One region of the Halonatronomonas betaini genome, then DNA from elsewhere that is predicted to be linked to it. Evidence: riboswitches for the same ligand, from Rfam matches in the RefSeq annotation. Region 1 holds a riboswitch; each other region holds the start of a gene.
What was found. Region 1 has a riboswitch for cobalamin ahead of I0Q91_RS10340 (ECF transporter S component). Riboswitches for the same ligand answer to the same signal wherever they lie in the genome.
Positions count from the first base shown of each region.

Region 1 (5,778 bases):
GCTATATAAATTGTTATTAATACTGGTATTATTATTAAGGAAATTGCTAATCCTAATGAAATTATATCATAAAATAGATAAATTAAAATAATTAATGCTGGCAAAATTGAAGAAATCAAAAAATCTTTATTTGCAATTTTATAATCAAAACCTTCACCAAGGCTGCTCTTTTCAGCTCTGGGGAAGAATTTTATTGCAAAAATTACTAGCCATCTACTTAAAACCGGGAATATTATTAATGTTGAAATGAAATTTGTCTCCTGCAACTTATAAAAAAGAATGAACTTCACCAATAAGTAGATAACAGCTGTTACTGTTGCAAAGGAGCCATTCAGGCTATCTTTCATAATCTCTAATATTTCTTGCTTTGATCTATTACTAAATAATCCATCCACTGAATCCAATAAACCATCTAAATGAATTGCTCCAGTTAAGTAAATATAAAAACCTAAAAGTATAGGGGCTATTAAAATTGGGGGCCAGAATAAACTAAAAAGTCGATAAATTATAGCTAAAATCAGACCTAAGATAAGGCCTATAAATGTAAAGTATTTTATCGATATAGATGGAAGCCGGTTATGATAGTTAATTTTAAAGGGGACAGGTATCCTTGTTAAAAAGGTGATTGCAAAGAAAACCCCCTGGAGTTCCTGATTTAAGGATTTCATAAAGTCTCCCCTCCAGAGTAAAAATTTTCTGGTTTAATAATTTCATCATTAAATTTCTTTTTATCTAATTCAACAGGAATTCCTGCCACAGTAAAGAATGATTTATCAGCCTTTGCTGCCAGCCATTGATTCAACCAGCCTGCCTGATCCCTAAATTCTCTGCTTAATTTATTGCCAGGAACAATGCCCAGGCCTGTCTCATTTGCAACAAAAATTATTAAAGAATTTTTCCCATGCAAAAATTTTATCAAATTATTTAATTTATCTTTAATTGCTTGAAGTTCAAAGTCTTCTTGAGCCATCATATGGTTTGTAAGTAGCAATGTTATACAATCTAAAATGACCACAGATTCTTCAGGAATATCAGCAGATTTTATTGCCTGATATGGATTTAAATCTGCTTCAATAGTCATCCAATTTTCAGGGCGTTCTGCTTGATGCCTTTTGATTCTGGTCTCCATTTCTCCATCTTTAGCTGTAGCTGTGGCTAAATAAATAATCTGCCGGCTATATTTTTCCTCCTGGCCGGCAGCTATTTTTTCAGCTAAAGAGCTTTTTCCGCTCCTGGCTCCTCCTAAAATAAAGACAATCATTAAATATCCTCAAGTTCTTCCTGGATTTCAGGATAAATAGCTCCTGCTAAAGCTTTTAATCCATCTATTAGTCTAGGTGATGGACGGCTAACAAGATCCTGATCTATTATATGAACTCTATCTTCCTGAACTGCAGTTAATACCTGATAATTATCTCTATTTAAGATTTCTTCTTTAGATACTTGATGGTCAGCGCTATGGGGTGTCGAAATATAAACTTCTGGATCTAAATAAATTAGATCTTCTAAGCCGAATTGAGGCCAACCACTGCCGGCTTCAGCACCTATATTTTCTCCACCTGCTAAGGAAATCATATTATCTATAAAATTATCGCCACCAGCAGTTGTTAAAGGTTCATTCCAGATCTCATAAAAGACCTGAGGCCTCTCATCTCTATCTCCTATTAAATCAAGAATTGCATTCATTCTAGATTCCATCTCATTAACAACCTCTGTTGTTTCTTCGATATTTCCAGTTACCAGACCTAATCGATTCATTGCAGAAAAAGTATCCTGAACACTTGCTGGATAAAAACCTGCTACATTCATATCAAGTTCCTGTAAACGTTCAATAACTTCCATAGGATTAATACCATCAGCCACAATTAAATCTGGCTCTTTGCTAACGATTGCCTCTATATTTGGTTCTGTAATGCTCCCGATAGTATCAACTTCCATGGCTTCTTCTGGATAATCACAGTAAGTAGTTATGCCAACGACTCTATCACCAAGGCCAACAGCAAATAGCATCTCAGTTATATTTGGGGCGAGAGAGATAATTCTTTCAGGGGCTTCATCTAGCTCAACTTCATTGCCTAAATCATCTGTTATACCAACTGTTGCAGATTGAACAGCAGGGGGTATAAGTAAGGCAATTAATAATAAAATAGAACTTATTTTCATAATTCTACTAAATATTTTCATAATAAATACCTCCAATTATTAAATCAACTTTCCTAATTGAGTTATAGGAATTTTTAGCTCATTTTGATAATAATCAATTTCTCTATTTGAAACTAATAAAATCGCCGTTGCAGGTCCAGCTGACTTATTCTCAAGTTGGTTATTAAAAGATTTATATTCCAGCCCAGTTTTGTCCATTATAGCTTTAATTCTCATTAAAGCTCCTCCTGAGCCAATAGGCATTAAATTTTTAGTCGATTCATCTTCGACTAAGTTTTGAAATACCTCAGGGTTGATGATTTTATCTGAATTCCTTAAAACTTCTGCACCAACAACTGGTTTTCCAACAATAAATAAGTTATCTCCTTTATTTACCTGAAGCCAGTTAAGCCTATCCTCCGTTGATAAGCCAGTGGCCATAATAGAAACTGATGTCTGCTTTGATTTGAAATTATCCTCAGTGCTCCCGGTAATTTGATTTTTTATTTCTATTGACCATTCATCTAAAGCTTTTAAAATACCAGTTTTAACATCTTCATAATAACTATTTGATAGGGAGGTTGAAAAGGCAATTAATACAGGTCTACCACCAGTTACTAATATATCCAGCAGAGCAACTCTGGTTGTAAAATAAGCAATAGTTTCAACTTCGACGAAAAATTCATCTTCTTTGAGTATACCAATCCCTGAAGCAATATCAATACTGGTCAAAATATAGATATCATCAGGCTGGCCAGATACTTCTTTTTTATATAAACTTATATCAACTGGTAAAATGCCTCTATAATTCTCTGACATTTTCAAATCTCCTCTCTAATAAATTAACCATTAAAGTTGCCACTGATATGTTAAAGGCAGCTCCTATTGTTAAGACTGGTATCATGGCTAAAAAGAATTGTATACCTAATAGAGGAATTAAAAAGGCATTAATCACAAATCCATTTAAAATTATCCCGACTAAACCGGCAATCCAGTGATTATATTTCTGCCAGAAATAAGAATAAAATGGAGCTATTCCAGCCATCAATACTGCTATTATTAGATGGATAGGACCAAGAGGAAGACCTGATCTAACTGCTGTTAGAATATGACCCAGGCCTAAAACTAATGCCCCTGAACCTCCTCCTAATAAAATTGAAGCAATAAAACCTGGAGCTGAATCTAAAGCAACAGATCCTATAGGACCTGGCAGCATAATATAAGAGCCGATAGCTGAAAGGGCCACAAATAATGCAATTAATGTTAGCTTATTTAAAGGCAAATCCCTGTTCAAAACTACACCCCCTTCTGCCAGTGAATTTTCAACCTGCAGTCAGGGCTTCAAATAAAAAAACCTGACTATCTACATCTCCAGTAGTAGTCAGGGTATTATCAGCATAAATTTCTAGCTATCTTATACCATGACCTACAATCCTTGTTCCCGAAGTATGCAGGTTTTATCGATATCAGGCAGGTCTCCTGGCTCCTATCAGAAATGATAGTTACAGTGGCGGGCCCGCTCAGGTCTTTCACCTGATTCCCTATTCTCCTCTGAAAATAATCAAAGGCACCTAAATATCGCTTAATTATCTAATTATCTGGCTTAATATCAATATTCTCTGTTTATTCTTAATCTCCTGCAAATATAAATATTTTATTTTAATGAAGAATACCGCCAGGAGATTTTATCACTCTGTTTCATATTAAATCCAATTTCTAGTTTCTTAAAAGTCTTACCTAATTCATAATTTTTTAAGATTATAAATGGAATCAAACCAGAGGCCATTAAAAGAAGAGCTATAATAAATATATTATTAAATGAAAGGTGATTTATTAATAAGCCACCTATAATTGGACCTATTAAGCCTCTTAAACCCAGGCCTGTTAAATAGATACCACTATAGACTGCAGATTTTCCTTTTCCTAATTTAATAATCTGGTTTAACCAGCCAACCTCCAGTGCTGAACCAGCAGCACCTGCTGTCATTGAAGCTATAGGTAAAATATAAAAGATTGGATCCATAAAGTATATAACTGGTGATATTAAAAATAATATAATTGCAGACTTAATAACGATAAGTGGGTTCTTTCTATCATTTAAACTTCCCCAGAAAGGGGCAGATATAAACCAGCCAATCATCCAGAATACTGATAGTTGTCCAATCTGGAAGTTATTCAAACCCATTTTATTTACCTGATATAATGGATAAATAGGCACAAGCAGCATATTTCCAAGATCGAAAATAAAAAATCCTAGCATAGTCAGCCTGAATAATTTATCTGTTTTTAATATATTAGCTGTTTCTTTTATAGAAAACTTTCTTTTTTTCAGTGCCTTATCAGTAATTTCAACAGGATCTTTAACTTTTCTAATAATATATGAAGCTACCATGCCTGATATGCCGGCAATAATAAATAAGCGTCCATGGCCATAATGATCAATCATTAAACCGGCACCATAAGTCACTGCAACTCTGCAAATACCAATAATAAATTGTATCAGCCCCATTAAGCGGCCTCTTTCTCTAGCAGGATAAATATTTTGCATTAATGCAGTAAATGCCGGCCAGCCTGCTGCTGTAATTGCAAAATGCAAGATAAGCATAATAGCAAAGACTGTTGAATTTGTAACTAATCCTAGGGCTATTAGTAACATTCTAGAAATAAATCCACTATAGAAAACAAATTTTCTTTTAGATTTATTTTCACTACTATGACCCCAGTATACTGCAAATATATGCCCCATAAAAGGAGAGGCTGTTAAAAGAGCCAATAGAAGGCCATCTATTCCTAACCGTACTGCTGTAGCAGGAAAAAATGGATACAATACCCCTGCATAGAGTGCAAAAAATACAGATGCTGTAGCATCAATCTTAAAATTATATTGTGTTGTTTTGTCCAGATTATTTAATAACTTCATTTTAGGTACTACCAAGTTCATTCTCATCACTTCCCTGACATTGAATTATCAGTTTCAAATTTTACATATATAAACCGGCTCTTTTCTAGAGCCGGTGGTTAAATCCAATATATAAAATAACAAACTCATATTAATATAACGCAGTTAATAATCTTTGTCAAGGATTATATCTAAATTTACTTAAAAACTTTTCTTTCCGGGATAGGAGGCATATTCAATTTATGTCTGGCCGAATCTCTCAACTCTTCAATTCTTTCTTTATCTGATTCCTTTACATCTTCTCCAAGTATATATTTATCAAGAATTTCATAGCTAACTCCCATCTCTTCTTCATCTGTCTGCTCAGTCCAGAGCCCTGCAGATGGCTTCCTTTCTATAATCTTATCAGGTATATCTAAATATCTTGCTAACTCTCTAACCTCTGTCTTTACAAGTCTCCCCAGTGGAGCAAGATCTATGCCTCCATCACCAAATTTAGTAAAGTAACCTGTAAATAATTCGCTCCAATTATCAGTTCCTATTACTAAATAGTTTTTTCTGGCTGCCAGGTAATACAGGGAAATCATTCTTAGCCTGGGTTTAATATTAGCTTCAGCTAATTTATCTTCTCCTGGCATTAGAGATTTAAGGTCTTCTAATAAAAGATCATAATGCTTTGACAGATCCAATTCATCATAGTCGATATTTAAGGTATCTGCAACTAAAATTGCATCTTC
Region 1 is NZ_JADPIE010000005.1:209,222-214,999, forward strand. It holds gene cobS (adenosylcobinamide-GDP ribazoletransferase) at 1-668, opposite strand, end outside; gene cobU (bifunctional adenosylcobinamide kinase/adenosylcobinamide-phosphate guanylyltransferase) at 665-1,261, opposite strand; gene I0Q91_RS10330 (ABC transporter substrate-binding protein) at 1,261-2,184, opposite strand; gene I0Q91_RS10335 (hypothetical protein) at 2,203-2,961, opposite strand; gene I0Q91_RS10340 (ECF transporter S component) at 2,945-3,436, opposite strand; cobalamin riboswitch at 3,595-3,733, opposite strand; gene I0Q91_RS10345 (MFS transporter) at 3,797-5,083, opposite strand; gene nadE (NAD(+) synthase) at 5,239-5,778, opposite strand, start outside.

Region 2 (5,778 bases), on a different contig from region 1:
CTTTTGCAAGTTCGACCTTTCTTGCACTTACTTTCTCTGATTATTAACTTTTCTGAGATCAGACCGATAGTAATTCAAAACTAATATCAAAAAATCAAAAAAATAAAAAGGAAAATTTTAAGCAATCACTAATTAGATAAATGATAGCTTTAATAAATATTTATATCACAAAAACTGGAGGGGTTAAGTTGAAGAGTTTAAGGCCTATTCTACTATTTTTTATCGGTTCATTTGTAATCCTGCTGGTACTATCCTTATTTTATTTTAATTTTTATCAGAATAATCCAGATGAAATTCAGCATCTGAGATTAGAAGACTGGTCACAGCCAGTTCAAGTTGCTGCAAACGTACCGACTGGATCCTATGATATTCTATTGAATGATCAGGGCTATAGTCTTTTTACCATTGAAGATGATGATGGCCAGAGAATTATTAAACAAAAAGATATAGTTTACAGTGGCGAAATTCTGGCAGAAGCTGAACCTGTCAGAGTAGGCCAGGTAGTAGCTCCCCAGGCAATCTCTGTTGCAGATGAAGATTACCTCTTTTATTTTGCCGGTTCAAGCTCCAGCAATCAAAACCTAAAATCTCAAAATCTAACTGCTGAAAGTGACCCGGTTACTCTGCAGGAAGATATAAGTTTTCCAGGTTCATTAAGCATTACTGAAACTGATGATATGCTTATTTTAGCCTACAGTGAAAGGGATCAAGAATTAGGGCAAAACATTCTATCCATTAAGGGTTATGATGAGCTTTATGAAGAACAAATTTTTTCAATAACCCATACCTTTGAACAGGGTATAGGCTATCCAAAGTTAGCCTCTATCGATAATGAAGTCTTCTTAGCCTGGCAGGAAATTAATCCAGAGAAAATGTTCATTTCCAGTGATGATGATAGATTTAACCGCTATCTACTTAATCTCAGTCAGTTAGATACTGAAACTGGAGAATTTGAGGCAACAGAAGAACTTGGTCAATCCTATGGAAATAATGCCAACATAAAAATTGGAGAATACAATAATGAGCTATGGTTATCCTGGGTTCAACTTGATAGTGACATTGATAATAATATAATCATAACTGGACATTTAAATAATGAACTGGATTTTCAAGAGTTCTCCCGCAATCCTGGTATAAATCCATCATTTTTTGTTGATGGTGACGAAAAAGTAATTATCAATTCCCGTAATCTTGAAATAAGAGGACAGGCAGCCCTCTTTAAAAATCGCTTTTCTGAAGGCGATAATGGCCTACAAAACAAACGAATATTTCCGGCTTATAATTTCAGCAGTAATTCAAATGTAATAGAACATGAAGATAAACATCATTTATTCTGGACAGAAGCAGCCTCTCCTGGAAGAGATATATATTATTCAAATACAATAGAACCAGAAGAGATTGGAGTTATGGAGTTGATGGGATTCAACACTATCGAAACGCCACTTGAATTATTGTCTATTTTAGGAATCCATCTTTTTTATCCTATAGTTGGATTCAATTACGGCCTGGTAAATATCCTGGTTCCAGTATTACTGGTATTTATAATTATATATTTATTGAGTAAAAAATCCATAAAATTCAGTAACCTGACAAATGATACACCTCTGGTTGCTTTTATAGGCATAGTTTTTAGCATAATTGTCTTTAATATATTTATTCATGGTAGTTTACAGTATCTATTCTTTATATATCAGCCTCCAGCAGGCCATATTCCTCTTATATTTGGAATTGTAACATTAGTCAGCCTTGGATTTATTTATTTCCTTAAATATGACAGGGACCATTCATTATATATAGGCATAGGTTCTGCAATACTGTGGTTTTACTGGCTTAATCAGGCAATATTTGTTTATGAGCTCCATTCGTTTTTGATTTAAGATAATGAAGCATTGTTCAATAATTCAGAAGAAATTATTCATACCCTATTGGATTTTGGTGCAGATCCAACCATGCAGGATAGAGATGGTATGATGGCCTTAGACTATGCAGAGAAAAACCCAGAATTAACTGAAACTGAATCCTATGAAAGATTATCTGAAAAAACTGAAGCAGCTATATTCAATATCTATGCCACCTTTATAATTAAAAACATTGAGGAAATTTTCTTTTAGCAAAAATTTCTTGCTAAGCCTTTAATAAAAAAGATTTAAGAAATAAAAAAGGAATTTTAATTTTTATCTTGAATAATTAAATTAGAAAACAAAATATTATATTATCAGGTGCCTCTGGTTACGGCCAGAGGAGAATAGGGAATCAGGTGTAAAACCTGAACGGGCCCGCCACTGTAATCAGGAGATTATTTCATAATGACCACTTGCTTATTATAGCAGGGAAGGTTGGAATAATCATTAATCCTGTAAGTCAGGAGACCTGCCTGGTAGTATTTATCTACAGAGACCTCGAAAGCAGGTAGAGTAGATAAATAGCCAGCTTTATAGCACTCTTTTTGCATTATTATAGGCAAATCAGGTCTTTTTATAGGCTGAACTATATCTAAATGTGGCTATTTACTCTTTATACTCAACCTTCGGGTTGGGTATTTTTTATTATAATAAAATTTATTTCTTATATAAATGAATTTAAAGAGGTGGTAAGTATGCAGGATAATAACCCAGAAAAAATTGAATCAAAGAGTATGAAAATAATAGAAAAAGAACTAAATCAGCTAAAAGGGTCCGAAAGAGAAAAACAGGTCATCAAAAGAGTTATTCATGCAACAGCAGATCTTAACCTGGTAGATAAAGTAAAGCTCTCACCAGATGGCATTAACCAGCTAAGATCATTAATTGAATCAGGTGCCGATATTATTACTGATGTAAATATGCTTAAAGCTGGCATTAATACTAACAAATTAAAAGAATATGGTGGTCAGTTAAAATGCTATATTGCAGATCAACAAATTCGAGAAGAGGCTAAAAAGACAGGTCTTACCAGGTCAATAATGTCAATGAGAAAGGCAGTTAAAGAACCAGGTAAAAAAGTCTTTGCAATCGGTAATGCTCCAACTGCTCTTTTTGAATTAATCAGATTAAACCAGGAAGAAAATATACAGATTGATTTTATCGTCGGAACACCAGTCGGCTTTGTTGGGGCTGCAGAATCAAAGGACAAATTAATTGCGTCAGATATTCCTCATATTTCATTGCAGGGAAGAAAGGGAGGGAGTGCTGTAGCAGCATCAATAATCAACTCGATCCTTTACATGTAGGTGATAAATATGGCTTTTAACAAATATATAAAAAAAGCTGGCAAAGAATATAGACTGGGCTATACTACTGGGACTGCAGCAGCAGGAGCAGCAAAAGCAGCAGCTAAATTACTCTTTAAAAATGAGAAAGACAGGACTATTATCATCCCAACTCCAGCAGGTATAGATGTAGAATTAGACATTTTGAATTATATCCTTAATGATAAATCTGCATTAGCTTCTGTTAAAAAAGATGGAGGTGATGATAAAGATATAACTGATGGGCTTGAGATTATTGCTAAAATAAAAGAGATTGAGCAGAATGAAATTATTATTAAAGGTGGAAAAGGAGTAGGAACGGTCACTAAACCTGGCCTGGCAGTAGATGTTGGCCAGCCAGCAATAAACCCGGTTCCCAGGAAGATGATAAAAAAGGCAATTAAAGATTATTTGAAACCTGGCAGTGGCCTGGAAGTAGAGATTATAGTTCCAGAAGGAGAGAAGGCAGCTGCAAAAACATTCAATCCAGATCTTGGTATTGAAGGTGGCATCTCTATAATCGGAACTACTGGTATCGTTGAACCGATGTCAGAATCGGCTTATAAAGAATCTTTAGCCCTAAAACTTAAGCAGGCAGCTGAGTCTGGCAGAGAAAAGTTAGTATTTGTCTTTGGCAATCATGGCAAAAATAAAGCCTTTGAACTGGGTTACCAGGAAGATGAAATCATCAGAATGAGCAATTTTGTTGGCTATATCCTTGATGAAGCTAATGACCTGGAGTTGAAACAAATTTTAATTATAGGCCATATCGGCAAGATAATTAAAATAGCTGGTGGCATCTTTAATACTCATAGTAAAGTAGCAGACGGAAGGCGAGAAATTATAGCTGCCCAGGCAGCACTAAATGGAGCCAGTCAGGGGATTATTGACAGGATAATGCAGGCTAATACTGCTGAAGAAATAGCTGCAGACATGATTGCTACTGGTAATAGCGAAATATTTAATCAGCTGGCTGATAAAATCAGAGACAAAATCAAGACCAGACTGGAGAAGAATATATCAGTTGATACAATGATCTACACCTTTGAGGCAGGGTTTATAGGCTGCTCAGAAGGGCTGAGAAAGGATGAATTAGATATTGGCTAAAGTAAATATTTTAGGAATTGGTCCAGGTAGTAAAGATTATCTTTTAAAAATTACTGAAGAAAAAATAAAAGAGGCAGATGTATTAATTGGAAGCAAGCGGGCCCTATCTCTGTTTTCAGATTTAAATAAAGAAACTATGGAGATTACTGCTCAGCTTCAAAAAATCAAAGAATTTATCGCTAGAAACTATCAGAGCAAAAAAATAGCAGTACTGGTCTCAGGCGACCCAGGGTTATTTAGCCTTATGAATTATTTAAAGAGAGAGTTCAACAAAGATATATTTGAGGTTATTCCAGGTATAAGTTCTCTTCAACTTGCAGCTGCCAGGTTACAGATGAGATGGGACGATCTTGAGATAGTTAGCCTCCATGGCCATCCTATCAGTGATGATTTTATAAATCTGGTTAAAGATGAGCCTAAAATAGTATTTTTGACCGACCAGAATTCATCTCCAGATCAGATAGCCAGAATACTAATAGAAAATCAGATAAAAAATAAAAAAGCAGCTGTCTGTGAAGACCTTTCTTATTCCAGCGAGAATATAACAAAAGGCAGTCTTAAAGAAATTGCAGCCCAAAACTATTCAGATTTAAATGTGATGGTGATTTATGATGAAGACTTGGAAATATAATCTGCCAGGTATTCCAGACGAAGAATTCATTAGAAATGATACACCTATGACTAAATTTGAAATTAGATCTGTTATAATGGCCAAGCTTCAGCCTGGGCCTGAGGATATCATTTTTGATATCGGGGCAGGAACAGGTAGTATTACAGTTGAAGCAGCTCTGGCATCAGATAAGGGCCAGGTATATGCCTTAGAAAGGTCTTCTGGTGCAGTAGAAGTATTAAAGGAAAATATAACTAAATTTGATCTTAATAATGTTGAAGTCATTCCAGGCCAAGCCCCGGGAAAACTTAAAAACTTAAAAAAAGCAGATAGAATTTTTGTTGGCGGCAGTGGAGGAAAATTAATAGAGATACTGGATTTATCATTAAAAAAGTTAAAACCAGGAGGCATCCTGGTAATGACAGCAGTTACTCTTAACACTTTAACTGAAGCCAGTCAATATTTCAACAAAAATGATTTGAATATAGATATTATAAGTCTGGCTGTTAATAGGTTAGAAACAAAAGGTTCTTATCAGATGTTTGCACCTTTGAGGCCGGTATTCATTATTAAATATCAGAATAGGAGAGGTGAATGATTTGTCAGGTAAATTATATGGTATAGGAGTTGGACCAGGTGATCCAGATTTATTAACATTTAAAGCAGTTAATATTTTAAATAACGTTGATTATATTTTTGCTCCAAAGGCAAGAGATAAAGATTCAAATGCCTTAAAGATCATAAAAGATAAAGTTGATTATCAGGATAGATTAATTGAATTAAGTTTTACAATGTCAAAGGATAAAAATAAATTAAACGAGAGCCGTCAGCAGAT
Region 2 is NZ_JADPIE010000002.1:143,783-149,560, reverse strand. It holds gene I0Q91_RS03790 (hypothetical protein) at 189-1,877, shown strand; gene I0Q91_RS03785 (ankyrin repeat domain-containing protein) at 1,890-2,111, shown strand; cobalamin riboswitch at 2,201-2,392, shown strand; gene I0Q91_RS03780 (precorrin-8X methylmutase) at 2,597-3,208, shown strand; gene cbiD (cobalt-precorrin-5B (C(1))-methyltransferase CbiD) at 3,218-4,333, shown strand; gene cbiE (precorrin-6y C5,15-methyltransferase (decarboxylating) subunit CbiE) at 4,326-4,964, shown strand; gene cbiT (precorrin-6Y C5,15-methyltransferase (decarboxylating) subunit CbiT) at 4,945-5,541, shown strand; gene cobI (precorrin-2 C(20)-methyltransferase) at 5,543-5,778, shown strand, end outside.
Region 2: linked by a shared signal. The riboswitch ahead of I0Q91_RS03780 (precorrin-8X methylmutase) and the one ahead of I0Q91_RS10340 (ECF transporter S component) in region 1 are both predicted to bind cobalamin.

Region 3 (5,778 bases), on a different contig from region 1:
ACCGGCGCCACCGATAATATTTTCAACAATTGACTCACTATCGACAGCGTAATTAACAGCCTGTCTAACTCTAACATCATCAAAGGGCTCACTCTGGGCATGGAGGCCAACATATAGAGTTCTAAGGCTTGGAACATTTTCAATATTAATATTTGGATTTTCTGTTAGTCTATCAACGTCTCTTGGAGGCACACTCATAATAGCATGAGCTTCTCCAGTTTCTAACATAACAACCCGGGTTGACTCTTCTGGGACAATTAGGATTCTTACAGTATCCAGATAAGCTGGCTCTCCCCAGTAATCATCATTACGACTCATGATAACTGCCTCACCCCTGGACCAGCCTTCAAATTTAAATTTGCCGGTACCAACAGGGTTACTGCCAACATCATCGCCATATCTTTCAACTGCAGCAGGGCTGATCATTGATATGAAATCATGGGATAGATGGGCAAGAATTGGTGCGAAAGGTTCATCAGTTGATAAACTGATTGTATACTCATCTATTACTTCAATTTCAGTTATTCTGTTGATTAAGAATGAAAAGACTGCTTCATCTTCGATTAATCTTTCCAGGTTGAATTTTACAGCTTCTGCATTAAAGGGTTCTCCATCATGGAAATAAACGCCTTCTCTAAGATATAATTCATAGGTTAAACCATCTTCTGATACTGAATAATCCTCAGCCAGTAAGGGAACAATATCTCCGTCAGGGGTCATTTCAAATAATGTTTCCATCATATGAACCATTACCATAGCTGCAGGTGATGATGAGGCCAGGACTGGATCAAGTGATTCTGGATCGGCACCGATTGCAATCCTTAAGTCTCCACCCTCCTCCATTGCCAGAACATTACCAGATGATAATAAAACGACAGCGACCATGATAACTATTAAACTTAATAATACTTTCTTCATCTCTTCTCGACTCCTCTCAAATTTTTATTAGAATAATATATAATTAGACAAGAAGTCAATATTTCCTGCAAGAACTAAAAATAAATATTGAAATATGTTGATAAATATTAAGAGAGGGTTATTTAACTGGATTAGAAAAACCGGTTTTATTAAGAAGGTGTAAAACTAATGAAGAGATGATATCAGGAGCTGGCAAATTAGTTTTATATAAAAAATTAGAGGGGCTAATAGCCCCGCTTTATTGTTAGAAAGACTATTCTTCTAGCTCTACTTCTGGATAAAAGAAATGATAAAAACGACATTTTTTATATTCAGGGTTATTTATTCTTTCTTCCTTAGATTTTTCTTTAATAAAACTCTGCAATAGGTTATGGAGTTCTTCAATTTCATCGTCTGACAAATATAATGGTGAGTAACCGACTAACTGCTGGTCAGTGTATGTTTTTGTTTTTTCTGGATTAATTATTTTTAAGTCAGCAAGATTTTCTATTTGATCTCTAATATTGTTTTCTAAATGATTAATAAATCCAGACATATTATTCTTAGCATTTCTAACTGAAGAAAGGTTTAAAGAACCATCTGCAGTAAATGATTTAGCAGTTAGTTTAAAGCCCTTATCAGTCTTTACCAATAAGTTACCTGCTACCATTTTATCAACATATTCTGAGATTAAACTGAGACTTTCATTTAAATTTTCTGCAATCTCTTCTTTTTTTAGTGGGTTGAGTTCTAAAGTATTAAGAATATCGATAGTAAAGGGGTCACATAAGAGCTCAATAGTTTTACTATCTTTGATTTCCAAGTTTTCTTTCATATGAGGCCACCTCCTATTTAGAAAATATCAACGACTTATTATATATTATAAACTAATTATTGATTAAAATCAAAATTTATAAAATAAAAGTTAAATTATTTAATTATGAATCTGGCTTTTCAGATAAAGATTTCATCATTATCTGAGCAGTTTCGCCAGCAGCATTTTGATTTTGCCCGGTAATTATATTTTCATCAACTTCGATATTGTTGGCCAAGGTATCAAATAATCTATTATTACTCTTAAAGTTAGCACCAGCCTTTTTTAATTCTGTTTCAGGATGATATGGAGTCTCAGTAATCCTAAGCTCTTTAATCTGTTTATCTGTTACTGCTGTTATTTTTTTATCCTTCACTAGAGCATTTCCATTTTCATCAACAGCTTTTAATAATCCCAGGGGTCCGTGGCATACTGCTCCAATAATCTTATTCTGGCTGTAGGCTTCTGTGATTTTTTGGCCTAATTCCTCTGATTGGCCAAGATCATAGGCTGCTCCCCAGCCCCCGGCAAGAAAAATTAAATCGTAATCATCGATATTAATCTCATGGATGGGGATAGAATTTTCCGCTTTATTTAAAAAATCCTGATCGTTTAAAAATTTCTGATCAGCCTCAGTTTTTAAGGGCCATTTTAAAGAAAAGGGTTCTATAGGAATCTTTCCTCCATTTATACTTGCTAGTTCGACTTCCAGGCCATTTTTTTTGAATTCATAATAGGGTACAGTCATTTCTGAAGCATAAACTCCAGTTGGTTTGCCACTTTTAGTTAAAGTATCATGACTGGTTGTAATAATTAAAGCTTTTCTATCTTCAAAATTATAATCTTTCCTTTTATAATCTGGATGAAAACCTAATAGCCTTAAAATTTTAGGTAAAGATATTAAGAATAATGCAATTGCTAAAACTATAATTAGGATTCTATCTGCCATCTTTATCACCTCTTAACTAATATTATATCACAAATATAATTTGACTTTTTCAATATAAATGTTATAGTAGAGTCGTAATAAAAATTTAATATGATTAAGTTCTAATAATGGTTTTAATAGGGAAAACGGTGAGAAACCGTTGCTGTAGCCGCAGCTGTAACAGCCTTTTTTATATTCCACTGTTTAATACGGGAAGGGATATAAACTTATTCAGGCTGAAGCCAGAAGACCTGCCATTATTAAGTACTTCGAACGACTTCCGGCGAAAGAAGTGGCGAAGGATAACTTGTTTTATAGGGGTTAGAATGTCTTTAATTCCTTCTTAAACAGACTATTCTTAGCAGCTGCTTCTTAACTGGAGCAGTATTTTTATTTTTAAATAATTTTCGAAAGGGGCAGTTAAAATGAAGGGACAGGTACATTTATATACTGGAAATGGTAAAGGCAAGACGACTGCAGCAATTGGCCTTGCCATCAGAGCAATTGGGGCAGATTTGAAGGTATTTTTTAGTCAATTTATTAAAAATGGTGAATATAGTGAAATAAAAGCTTTGAAAAACATTGAGAATATTGATATTCGCCAGTATGGTGAAGAGGCTTTCATCAATGGTCAACCTGATGAGAAAGATAAAGCTTCTGCCAGAAAAGGTTTAAAAGAGATTAAAGAAGCTATCAATTCTGGCGATTATCAGGTTGTGATAATTGATGAAATAGCTATTGCTTTATTTTTTGATCTCATTGATGAAGATGATCTGTTTGAAATAATAAATAATCGACCTGATAATGTAGAAGTGATTTTAACAGGCCGAATGGCTAAGGAATCTCTAATTGACAGGGCAGATTTAGTTACTGAAATGAAAGAGGTTAAGCATTATTATCAGCAGGGGATTATGGCCAGGACTGGAATAGAAAAGTAATTATGACCTAGAAATTATATTAGTTTCTGGAGTTTCCTAATAGTATTTGGACTGGTTCCACAGCAACCGCCAATTATCAGGGTTTCAGGCTTATTTAGTTTAAGTATACTTTTTATCTCCTGAAAATAATTATCTTTAGATTTGTAAACTGTCTGACCGGTTTTCATATTTAACTCTGGTTTACCTGCATTGAAATATATACTTAAAGGTATCTCTGTTTTATCAATAAAACTTCTGATTGTCTCCTGGTAGCCAGGTTCAGGTGTGATACAATTAAATCCAGCTGCCAGGATTTTATTCTTCGCTGAATTATTAATCAGGTTAGCGAAATCATCAATATCTGTTCCATAATTAGTGTTGGTATAATTATCAAATGACATATTAACTATAGCTGGCAGGTCATATTCTTCTAAAGCTTCCAGCCCTGCCTTTAATTCAAGGTGATATGAGAAAGTTTCAAATAAAATAAGGTCGACCCCTCCACTAATGAGGGCCTTGATCTGGTTATCAAAGGTTTCCACTAATTTTTCTTGATTACTGTTTTTATCTGGAAAGATGGCTTCTTCAGAACCAGTTGGGCCAATGCTACCTGCAATTAAAGCTGGATATTGATCTGGATTTTCTTCTATAAAATTATCTCTGGTGTTAACTGCAATTTTTGCCCCGGATTTATTGATTTTTATTACCTCATTTTTTAATTCACTGGTTGAAAGATTGGAATAATTTTTATCTTTTTTTAAATATAATTGGTTTGCTGAAAAGGTATTGGTTGTTATGATCTTAGAGCCAGCTTTAAGATAATCAAGATGTATATTTGCAACTAGCTCAGGCTTATTTAGATTATAGGTAAAAGGAGCCTGTTTATTATTTAAATCTTTTTTAATAAATTCTGTGCCAAGACCACCATCTCCAATTATTACTGTTTGATTTTTATTTTTCGAGCTGTTCTTATGTTTGATTAAATTATTAAAAGTATTGACTGCTTTCATTATGATTTCTCCTTAATATATTTTTTAGGTATTAGTTGTTTTATTTTATTAATTATTGTTGTATAATTATGTTAACAAAATCAAATCAATTGGGAGGTAAGATACTATGAAAAAGGTTCTTGTACCTCTGTTACTGATAACTTTTCTTTTGATCTTTAGTCTCCCTGGTCAGTCAAGAATATTAATACCGTTAGATGACGCTTTAGAATTTAATAATCATCAGGAATATGCCGGGCTGCTCTGGAATACAGAAGAACTGATTACTGTTCAAAAATTGAGTCTGGAAGTTAATAGACCAGGAAAGCTTTTAGCTATTATGCCACTTACTTCTCCACCAACTGATACCTATCAGAATGAAGATGTAATCTATAAATCCCAGGAAAATTTTATAGCCAGAAGACGGGGGATGACCCTGCCTGAATACTTCTATGAAGATAGAGCTGATTTCTCCACCATGGATAAGCAAAAATCTGAAATTGTAGAGTTTGAGAACCAGGAACAGATAAAAGAGTTCCTGGAAGAACTTCTGACTGAAGCCGGCTTAGATGATATTGAAGTTAATGAATTAGATATAAGCAAGCTTACTGATTATTATCAAAAGAACTATAGCTGGTTCCATTTTTCTATCCTTGAAATAACTGGTTCAGATCTACCTGCAGTTAATATAGAGTCCTGGAGGACTGTCTCAAAACAGTTATTTTATCCTCTGGTGACCGGTAATAATCCAGATAGATTTTTAACTGTTATTATGGAAGATCCTCTACCTGATTTTCAGACCTACGGCTGGCAGGATTTTAGCTTTTATATTCCACCACAGATTACACCGCCAGTTACTCTAGCAGGGATTCATCCAGGATTGCTGGACTTTTACCCTGGAAGAGGTGTTCATACCCATTACTGGGAATTGGCTGCTACAGATACTGATGGAGAAAATGATCTTCTTGTAGGTGGAAGAAGTATCAGGGATTTATTAAAACTACTAAGAAAATAGATATATTTAGGGTTGGCTTTCAATATAATTTCGAGCCAACCCTTTAATAATTAATATTATAAAATATTAGTTGAGTTTTTTGGCTTCATCTTCAGTTGCCAGTGTTAGTACGTCTGCAGGACAGTTTTCAATACAGACCCTGCAGCGAATACATCTTTCTTCATCATATTGATTATTTGAGCTATCTGCAAGAGCATTTTCTTTTAAAGTCGGGTATGGCC
Region 3 is NZ_JADPIE010000001.1:173,312-179,089, forward strand. It holds gene I0Q91_RS00895 (glutathione ABC transporter substrate-binding protein) at 1-918, opposite strand, end outside; gene I0Q91_RS00900 (hypothetical protein) at 1,172-1,732, opposite strand; gene I0Q91_RS00905 (type 1 glutamine amidotransferase domain-containing protein) at 1,836-2,660, opposite strand; cobalamin riboswitch at 2,752-2,912, shown strand; gene I0Q91_RS00910 (cob(I)yrinic acid a,c-diamide adenosyltransferase) at 3,065-3,577, shown strand; gene I0Q91_RS00915 (homocysteine S-methyltransferase family protein) at 3,592-4,566, opposite strand; gene I0Q91_RS00920 (formyl transferase) at 4,673-5,557, shown strand; gene I0Q91_RS00925 (4Fe-4S binding protein) at 5,624-5,778, opposite strand, start outside.
Region 3: linked by a shared signal. The riboswitch ahead of I0Q91_RS00910 (cob(I)yrinic acid a,c-diamide adenosyltransferase) and the one ahead of I0Q91_RS10340 (ECF transporter S component) in region 1 are both predicted to bind cobalamin.